One region of the Rhizobium sp. H4 genome, then DNA from elsewhere that is predicted to be linked to it. Evidence: predicted binding sites of a transcription regulator. Region 1 holds the regulator's gene; the other holds the start of a gene.

Region 1 (4,210 bases):
GAGATAGACGTCGACTTCGACGGTGGGGTTGCCACGGCTATCGAGGATCTCGCGGGCGATGATATCGGTGATTGCAGTCATGGGTTCTTCCTGCTCGGTGGGTGATCAATCGTTCGAAGCCTGTCATAATCGAAGGCGTGCAAATTACAATGCCGCAATTTCCAGCCTTCGTACCGGCGTTCTGAAGTGGCCTAAACCACGGTCGTGTCAACCTGTTGAACGTCAAGCCTTGGCAACCGCATCGAACGCAAGCAATTTCTCAAGCAGTCGCGGCATGTCCTTGAGATAGACCATGTTCGGGCCGTCGGACGGAGCGTTGTCAGGGTCCTGGTGGGTTTCGAGAAAGACACCGGCAATACCCGTCGCCACGGCTGCGCGCGCCAGCGTTTCGACGAATTCGCGCTGGCCGCCGGAGGACTCGCCCTGCCCGCCGGGCTGGGCGACGGAATGGGTCGCATCGAAAATGACGGGCGCGCCCATCGCCGCCATGATCGGCAGCGAGCGCATGTCGGAAACCAGCGTGTTGTAGCCGAAGGAGGCGCCGCGCTCGCACAGCAGCACGTTCGGATTGCCGCTGGCATTGAGCTTCTTCAGGACATTCTTCATGTCCCAGGGGGCGAGGAACTGGCCCTTCTTGACGTTGACGACGCGGCCCGTCTTGGCGGCAGCGATCAGAAGATCCGTCTGGCGGCATAGGAAGGCGGGGATCTGCAGAACGTCGATCACCTCCGCCACCTCGGCGCATTGCTCGGCGGTGTGGACGTCGGTCAGGACGGGAAAGCCGAATTCCCGCTTCAGGTCGGCGAAGACCTGCATGCCCTTTTCAAGCCCGATGCCGCGCTCGGCCGAGAGTGAGGTGCGGTTCGCCTTATCGAAGGAACTCTTATAGACGAGGCCGATGCCGAGCTTTGCGCAGAGATCTTTCAGCGTGCCGGCGACCATGAAAGCGTGATCACGGCTCTCCATCTGGCAGGGGCCGGCAATCAGCGACAGGCGGCCGGTATTGGAAAAGGTGACCTGGCCTTCGCCTTCGCCGATCTTGACCTCGGAATTTGTATCAGTGCTCATCGTGGTTCCTCGAAGGCAAAAAGCGCGCCCTGCCCGGGCGTGGGCTTCACCAGAATGCGATTGTTCTTGCGTGTGTATGTCACTCCGTTAGCAGCCAAATGCGCTTCTGTCACGGCAAGATCGGTAACGGTGAAGAGGATTGCCCGGCCGCGCAGACCACGATCGGCGGAGGAGACGACAGGCTCGAAATAGGCCTCCAGCCCTTCCGGCGTCATCAGGCTGATCTTGGCATTCGATGCCGCGATATTCATGCCGAAACCGGTTTTTTCCACCGCCGTTTGCCCGACGGCAAGACCAACGAAGGCGGCAAACGCAGCCGGCTCCGGCGCACAAAGCGCGATCTCGGCAAGGCCCGTCACGCCGTTGGCATGCGCCTCCAGCGCCGCGCGGTCGGCCGGGAACGAATTGATGCGCTGACAGGTGAAGAGAAAGAAGTCGGGCGCGCGCAGATCGCTTGAAAAGGCCAGTTTGAAGCTGCCGACGCTTTCCGAACCGTCCGGCATTCGCATCGGCCGGCTGAACTGCAACATCTCGCCGGCGCTCGCGCCGTTGCCGACGAATCGCCGATGATCGAGGCCGGCATCCTCGGTGAGGAAGGCCAGCGCCGAAAGGCCCTCCTCGCCGCAGCGGAAGCGGAAGGCACGATTGCGGGCGACGAAGACATTCCCCTGACGGGCCGCCGCCTCGCTCTCCTCGACGCTCGCCACGCCGAGCGGCTCGATATAGGTCTTGTCGGCGAAAAAGACGCAGGCATTTTCCGTTCCGAACGGATGGCGCGCATCGGCGGCGACGGTAAAGCCGAGCTTGCCGAGCCTTTCGCGCGCCAGATCGATATTGACGACGGGCAGCACGACATGATCCAGCGGGTGCGGCTTGGCGGAATGTGCGATCATAGGATCCCTCCTGACACGTCAAAGAGATGTGCGACAGCCCCATTCCCAATGCAAGACATGTGCGCCAATCCGGCGAATGAAAATAAAAATCTCGACGAGTTGGCGCGAAGTTTTACGGAAATTTAGCTACTTGCGGAACACATATGGAACATATAGTGTCCGTTCTGGATTTGTTTCAATCAGGGGTCTGACGTCGATGCTCACGCGCAAACAACAGGAGCTTCTCCTTTTCATTCATGAGCGCATGAAGGAATCCGGCGTTCCTCCCTCTTTCGACGAGATGAAGGATGCCCTGGATCTGGCCTCGAAATCCGGCATTCATCGCCTGATCACGGCGCTGGAGGAACGTGGTTTCATTCGCCGCCTACCGAACCGGGCCCGGGCCTTGGAAGTGATCAAGCTGCCGGAGGCCTATAGCCCCAGTCTTCAGCCGCGCCGCGGTTTTTCACCGAGCGTTATCGAAGGCAGCCTCGGCAAGCCCCAGCCGGTCGCCGCCCCCGCTGCCGCAAAGCCGATCGCCGACAACGGCAGCTCTGTCTCCGTGCCGGTCATGGGCCGGATCGCCGCCGGCGTTCCGATCTCGGCTATCCAGAACAATACGCACGACATCGTCGTTCCTGCGGATATGCTCGGCTCGGGCGAACATTACGCGCTGGAGGTCAAGGGCGATTCGATGATCGACGCCGGGATCTTCGACGGCGACACCGTGATTATCCGCAACGGCAGCACCGCAAGCCCTGGCGATATCGTCGTTGCGCTGGTCGACGACGAGGAAGCGACGCTGAAACGCTTTCGCCGCAAGGGCGCCTCGATCGCCCTCGAAGCCGCCAACCCGGCTTACGAGACCCGCATCTTCGGGCCTGACCGGGTCAAGGTGCAGGGCAAGCTGGTCGGCCTCATTCGCCGTTATCACTGACAGCCAACGGAGCTGATTCGGTAAAAGCGTCTTTGCGCCAATCATAGGCGCGATGGCGCATCCATGGACGCGACAAGGCATCGAATGCGGTTGCGACCTCGAGGCCTGTCTGCGCAAAACGCAATTCGACGGAACCGGTCCTGCGCAGCGTCTCGCCGGTGAAGAGTGTCGCACCCGAGTGGCAGCGGTCGAAACGCAGGCGCACCGCGGTCACGACAATCTCGCTGGCGTCGCAGGCCGGGCCGAGATAGGCGGCATTGTCGATGACGGCGACGACATGGCCATTGCCGAGCCTGGCGATACACCAGGCTTTCTTGACGCAGGAAAAACGATTTGCCTCACCGCCGGCTGCGGCGGCCACCATTGCCGTCCTCGCCTCATTCTGCTGATCGCGGGAAAGCCTGAGGCGGCGGTCCTCACCCTGCGGCGGGATGGCAGGGCCATCCAGCATCTTCGGCGGGTGGTGCGTCGGCAGGACCAGCGCTCTCTGCCACTGGTCGAAGATGAAGTCCGGCGGGTTTTCACGGTTGGAAGCCATTGCCGCCGTCGCGACGAGCGCGACCAGACCACCATCCTCGGAAATCACCAGATCCGGCGGTCGGGAACCCGGCAGGATCAGCACGATAAGCGTCGAGACGGCGAGGATCGATGTGCCGGCATGGCGCAATCGGGTGCGGAGCAGCGTCAGCAGCAGAAAGCCTGCCACGGCGACGGCGAAATACCAGGCGGGCAAACGGCCGAGGTCGATATCGCCGCCCCAGCCGGACACCGTCTTGGCGACCGCAATCACCAGATCGAGGCCGAAGCCGACCACAGTCCAGAGCGGAGCGTCCAGGCCGAACGGCATGAGCAACATCGCCAGCAGCCCGGCCGGCATGACGATGAAGGAGATGATCGGCATCGTCGCAAGGTTCGCCGGCAGGCCATAAGCTGTCAGGCGATGAAAATGCTCGACCGCAAACAGCGCCGTGGAAAAGCCGCCGATCAGCGAGGTCAGGAAGACGCCGCCGAAGAAACCGGCGACCGCCACGACCGGCCGCAGGACCGGCAGCTTCAGCAACGGGTTTTCCCGGACGCGCCGGTCCTTCCACAGCTGATAGCCCGATACCAGTGCCAAAGTCGCGGCAAAGGACATCTGGAAGCTCGGACCCAGGACTTCGGAGGGTGAAATGGCGATGATGATGAGCGCCGAGAGAACGACATTGCGCAGGCTGATCGACGGCCGGTCGAAGAAGACGGCAATCAGCATGATCGCCATCATGATGAAGGCGCGTTCGGCCGAAACCCCGAATCCTGAGATCAGGAAGTAGGCTGTAACGGCGACGAGTGCGCC
Region 2 (4,210 bases), on a different contig from region 1:
CCAGGAATGAGATCGGCCTCCGGCAGGTTCTTCCAGTATTTCTTCGGCATCTCCGCCTGCATCGCCTTCACCTTCAACCGGGCCGGATTGAAGATATTGATATAGTAGGTGCGCCAGAGTTCATCGGTGGCATCGCTGAGATTGGGCTTCTCGCAAGGTTCGTCGCTGATCGTCAGCCGCTCGCCGTCCCAGGCGGCCGACCCCTTGGGCGTGGCGATCAGCCAGTCCATGTCGGTGAAACGTCGTTGGAAGAAGGGCGCCGTCCGCCGGACGATATGGTGGTCAGGCTCGAACCAGGCGATGAATTTTCGCCGCCTCGCGGAAACCGCGCCAACCTCCTTGAAGCGGACGAAGGCCGTCATCTTGTGTGCATCGCGATGCACGTTTTTCGCCATCAGCCGGGCGCGTACGACATCTTCGTCGGAGGTCACCTCGAGCAGCTGCCGGTCCAGCTGCAGCCGCCAAAGCAGGCGGTAAAGCAGCGAGAAGCGCGCCGGATCGGAGTGACAGAGAACTGTTTCTGCAAGCTCGATGAAGGCGGGCGGCACCGTCATCGGCTTGCGTGATGCTGCCGGCGCCGGCGGCATGGCGTCGCGTTGGAACGAAAGATCCGCCTCCGCGCTTCTTTCGCGCCAGTCGATCTCCTCAGGCACTATGCCGGCCGCCGCCAAGGCACGTGCGGCATCGCGCCATTCGCCAAGATCACCTCGTCCTGCAAGCACGACCCGGCGCATCACAGCAACGACAATTGTTGAGGCTGCGGCTCGAACATGGCGCGAAGGTCCGGCCTATCGATCAGCCGGCGGGGCGACCAGCCTTCCGCCGAGATGAAGGATTGGACCTTCTTGATCGAAACGCCGAGCCGAGAGAGATCGTCGAGCCGCAGGCGGCGAAAGCGGCGCGCCGAAACGATCGCCTTGACGGTCTTGGTGCCGAGACCGGGCACGCGCAGCAACCGTTCACGCTCGGCCTTGTTGATATCGACCGGAAATTCGCCTCGGTTGGCAAGCGCCCAGGCAAGTTTGGGGTCGAGGTTGAGATCGAGCATGCCGCCCGCCTGATTGGCGGTGATCTCGTCGATGCCGAAACCGTAGAAGCGGTAAAGCCAGTCTGCCTGGTAGAGCCGGTGCTCGCGCATCAGCGGCGGCTTGATCAGCGGCAGGTTTTTCGACGAATCCGGGATCGGGCTGAAGGCGGAATAATAGACGCGCTTGAGGCCGTAGCTGCTGTAAAGCCGGCCGCTGGTCGCAAGGATGGTCGCGTCACTCGCGCCGTCGGCGCCGACGATCATCTGCGTGCTCTGGCCGGCCGGGACGAAACGCTGGCGTTTCTTGCTTTTCAGCGTCGGTTCGCCGGCGGCCTCGATCTTCAGCCTCAGATCAGCCATCGATCGCCGGATATTGGCGGGCTTCTTTTCCGGCGCGAAGCGGCTGATGCCGTTATCCGTCGGCAGCTCGATGTTGAGCGACAGCCGGTCGGCATAAAGCCCCGCCTCCTCGATCAGCCGCGGCGACGCCTCGGGGATCGACTTCAGATGGATATAGCCACGAAAATTATGGGTCACCCGCAATTCGCGGACGATGCGGACCATCTCTTCCATCGTGTAATCGGACGAACGAATGATGCCGGAGGAAAGGAAGAGGCCTTCGATATAGTTACGGCGATAGAATTCCAGCGTCAGCCACATCACCTCTTCCGGCGTAAAACGCGCCCGTTCGACATTGCTCGACGAACGATTGACGCAATAGGCGCAGTCGTAGATGCAGAAATTCGTCAGCAGGATCTTCAGGAGCGAAATGCATCGACCATCCGGCGCATAGGCATGGCAGATTCCGGATCCCTCGGTTGAGCCGAGCCCGCCGCTTGTGCTCGAATCGCGTTTCACCGTGCTGCTGGAGGCGCAGGAAGCGTCATATTTCGCGGCATCGGACAGGATGGCCAAACGTTCGGCAAGCGACTTCTTCATTCCTATGTTCACTATATGTTCTAATATAAGAAGTCAATCCGGCGCCATCCCATCACTGCCCGATTTTCGGGCGCATCAGCTCATATCGCGGGGGTTGCGTTGCGTTTATGCGAATTTTCTGGAAATCGGCCTTGGCGATCTGCTATAAGCGCTTAACTAGGATTGTGGCACGGTTCCGAAGCTCCCCTTCGGGACCTGTTTTCTTTTGTGTTTGCGCCTGACGTGCCGATGCAAGGAGTGAAGGACAGAAAAATGGTTGAAAAGGTACCGATGACACAGGGTGGTTTCGTCAAGCTGCAGGAAGAACTGCGCTGGCGTCAGCAGGAGGAGCGCCCGCGAATCATCGAGGCGATCGCCGAAGCCCGTGCCCATGGCGACCTTTCCGAAAACGCCGAATATCACGCTGCCAAGGAAGCCCAGAGCCACAATGAAGGCCGCATCAGCGAGCTTGAAGACCTGACGGCGCGCGCCGAGGTCATCGACCTCACGAAGATGTCGGGCGACAAGATCAAGTTCGGCGCCAAGGTGAAGCTCGTCGACGAGGACACCGAGGAAGAAAAGACCTACCAGATCGTCGGCGACCAGGAAGCCGACGTCAAGGCCGGCCGCATCTCCATCTCCTCCCCGATCGCCCGTGCGCTGATCGGCAAGGAAGTCGGCGATTCCATCGAGGTCAACGCGCCCGGTGGCTCCAAGGCCTACGAAATCCTCCAGGTTTCCTGGGGCTGATCGCCCGCCACAAACGAGACCCCTCCCTTGCCTGATATGCGTGACGTCGAGATCATCGCGCCTAATTTCAAGCGCCGGCTCTCCGGCGTCACGTCGACCATCGTCCAGCTCATCCCATGCCAGATCCGGCTCGGCATCAGGATCGCGCCCCTCGGTCCGGGCCTGCCCGAGGACCTGCCGAAACTGAGATGGTCACAGCTCCCTGGTCTGTGGCGCAGGCCGGCACGCCGGCGCCAGCGCATCTGGCACGCCCGCCGCAACAATGAGATGGCCGTCGGCATCCTGCTCCGCCATCTCCTGCGCATGCCGCTGAAGCTCATCTTCACCTCCGCCGCGCAGCGTCGCCACACCGCCTACACGAAATGGCTGATCCGCCGCATGGATGCGGTGATCGCAACCAGCGATCGCTCCGGCTCCTTTCTCGAGGTGCCGCACACGGTCATCCAGCACGGCGTCGATCTGTCCCTGTTCCACCCGCCGGAAACGGCGGAGGACGCCATTGCCGCGACCGGTCTGCCCGGCCGCTACCTTGTCGGCTGCTTCGGTCGTGTGCGCCATCAGAAGGGCACCGATCTCTTCGTCAAGGCTATGATCGAACTCTTGCCGCAGCACCCCGAATGGACGGCCGTCGTCTCCGGCCGGGTGACGGCGGAGCACGTGGGCTTCGGCGACAAGCTCAAGGCCGATGTCGCTGCCGCCGGGCTCGCCGATCGCATCCTCTTCCTCGGCGAAGTGCCCGATATCAAGGTCTGGTATCGCCGCCTGACGCTCTATGTCGCCCCCTCCCGCAACGAGGGCTTCGGCCTGACGCCGCTCGAAGCCATGGCTTCGCGCACCGCGGTGGTGGCCTCGGACGCCGGCGCCTATTCCGAACTCATCGCCGAGGGCGAGACCGGCTCGGTCGTTGCCGCCGGCGACGGTGAGGCGCTGACGCGGGCAATCGCTCCCTATATCGCAGATCCGGCGCTGGCGATCGCCCATGGCGAGAATGCGCTGCGCCATGTCCGGGAAAATTTTGCGCTGGAGAAGGAAGCAACCGCGATCGGCGCCCTTTACGACCGCCTTCTCGGCGGCAATCGCGGCTGACGCGGAACGGGAAACGGTCCGCTGAAGCATGCTGCATCTGGTTATCAGACGTTTCTCAGCAAGCAGTCTAAAATCGTCGCCCTAAGAGATCGCCGCCTGCGCCTCATCCGGCTGCCGCCACCTTCTCCCCGTAATACGGGGCGAAGGGGGATAGATGCGACCTCCCCGTCCCTCTCCACCTCTCGCAGGGCACGTCCCCTCGCCCCGTTTTACGGGGAGAGGGCTATGGTGAGGGGCAACCATTCGCGGCAACCGAACAGGCGTGGCACAAGGCCGAGGATGACGATGAGTAGAGAACGAGCTTAATCAATAAGCAAACGACCCGTTGGATCACGGGCCGCTGCAAGATTATCGACGATCGGGCGGGTTTATTCGGCCGGCTGAAGTCCGCCTGCAGGAGCGCCCTCTTCTGTCTGGCCGCCGAGCGCT

The links. The regulator LexA, encoded in region 1, represses DNA repair genes until DNA is damaged. The targets are predictions, from matches to a motif close to TGTTCNNNNTGTGTTCNG.
Region 2: C4N04_RS03780 (putative DNA modification/repair radical SAM protein) is a predicted target of LexA. The motif match lies at 1,972-1,989, and genes of this name have one in related genera.

The regions. Positions count from the first base shown of each region.
Region 1 covers NZ_PSOW01000003.1:210,966-215,175, reverse strand. The annotation lists gene eno (phosphopyruvate hydratase) at 1-81, opposite strand, end outside; gene kdsA (3-deoxy-8-phosphooctulonate synthase) at 223-1,068, opposite strand; gene C4N04_RS05960 (VOC family protein) at 1,065-1,961, opposite strand; gene lexA (transcriptional repressor LexA) at 2,158-2,877, shown strand; gene C4N04_RS05950 (ComEC/Rec2 family competence protein) at 2,858-4,210, opposite strand, start outside.
Region 2 covers NZ_PSOW01000002.1:214,417-218,626, forward strand. The annotation lists gene C4N04_RS03775 (UdgX family uracil-DNA binding protein) at 1-734, opposite strand, end outside; gene C4N04_RS03780 (putative DNA modification/repair radical SAM protein) at 734-1,966, opposite strand; gene greA (transcription elongation factor GreA) at 2,219-2,695, shown strand; gene C4N04_RS03790 (glycosyltransferase family 4 protein) at 2,723-3,781, shown strand; gene C4N04_RS03795 (dicarboxylate/amino acid:cation symporter) at 4,150-4,210, opposite strand, start outside.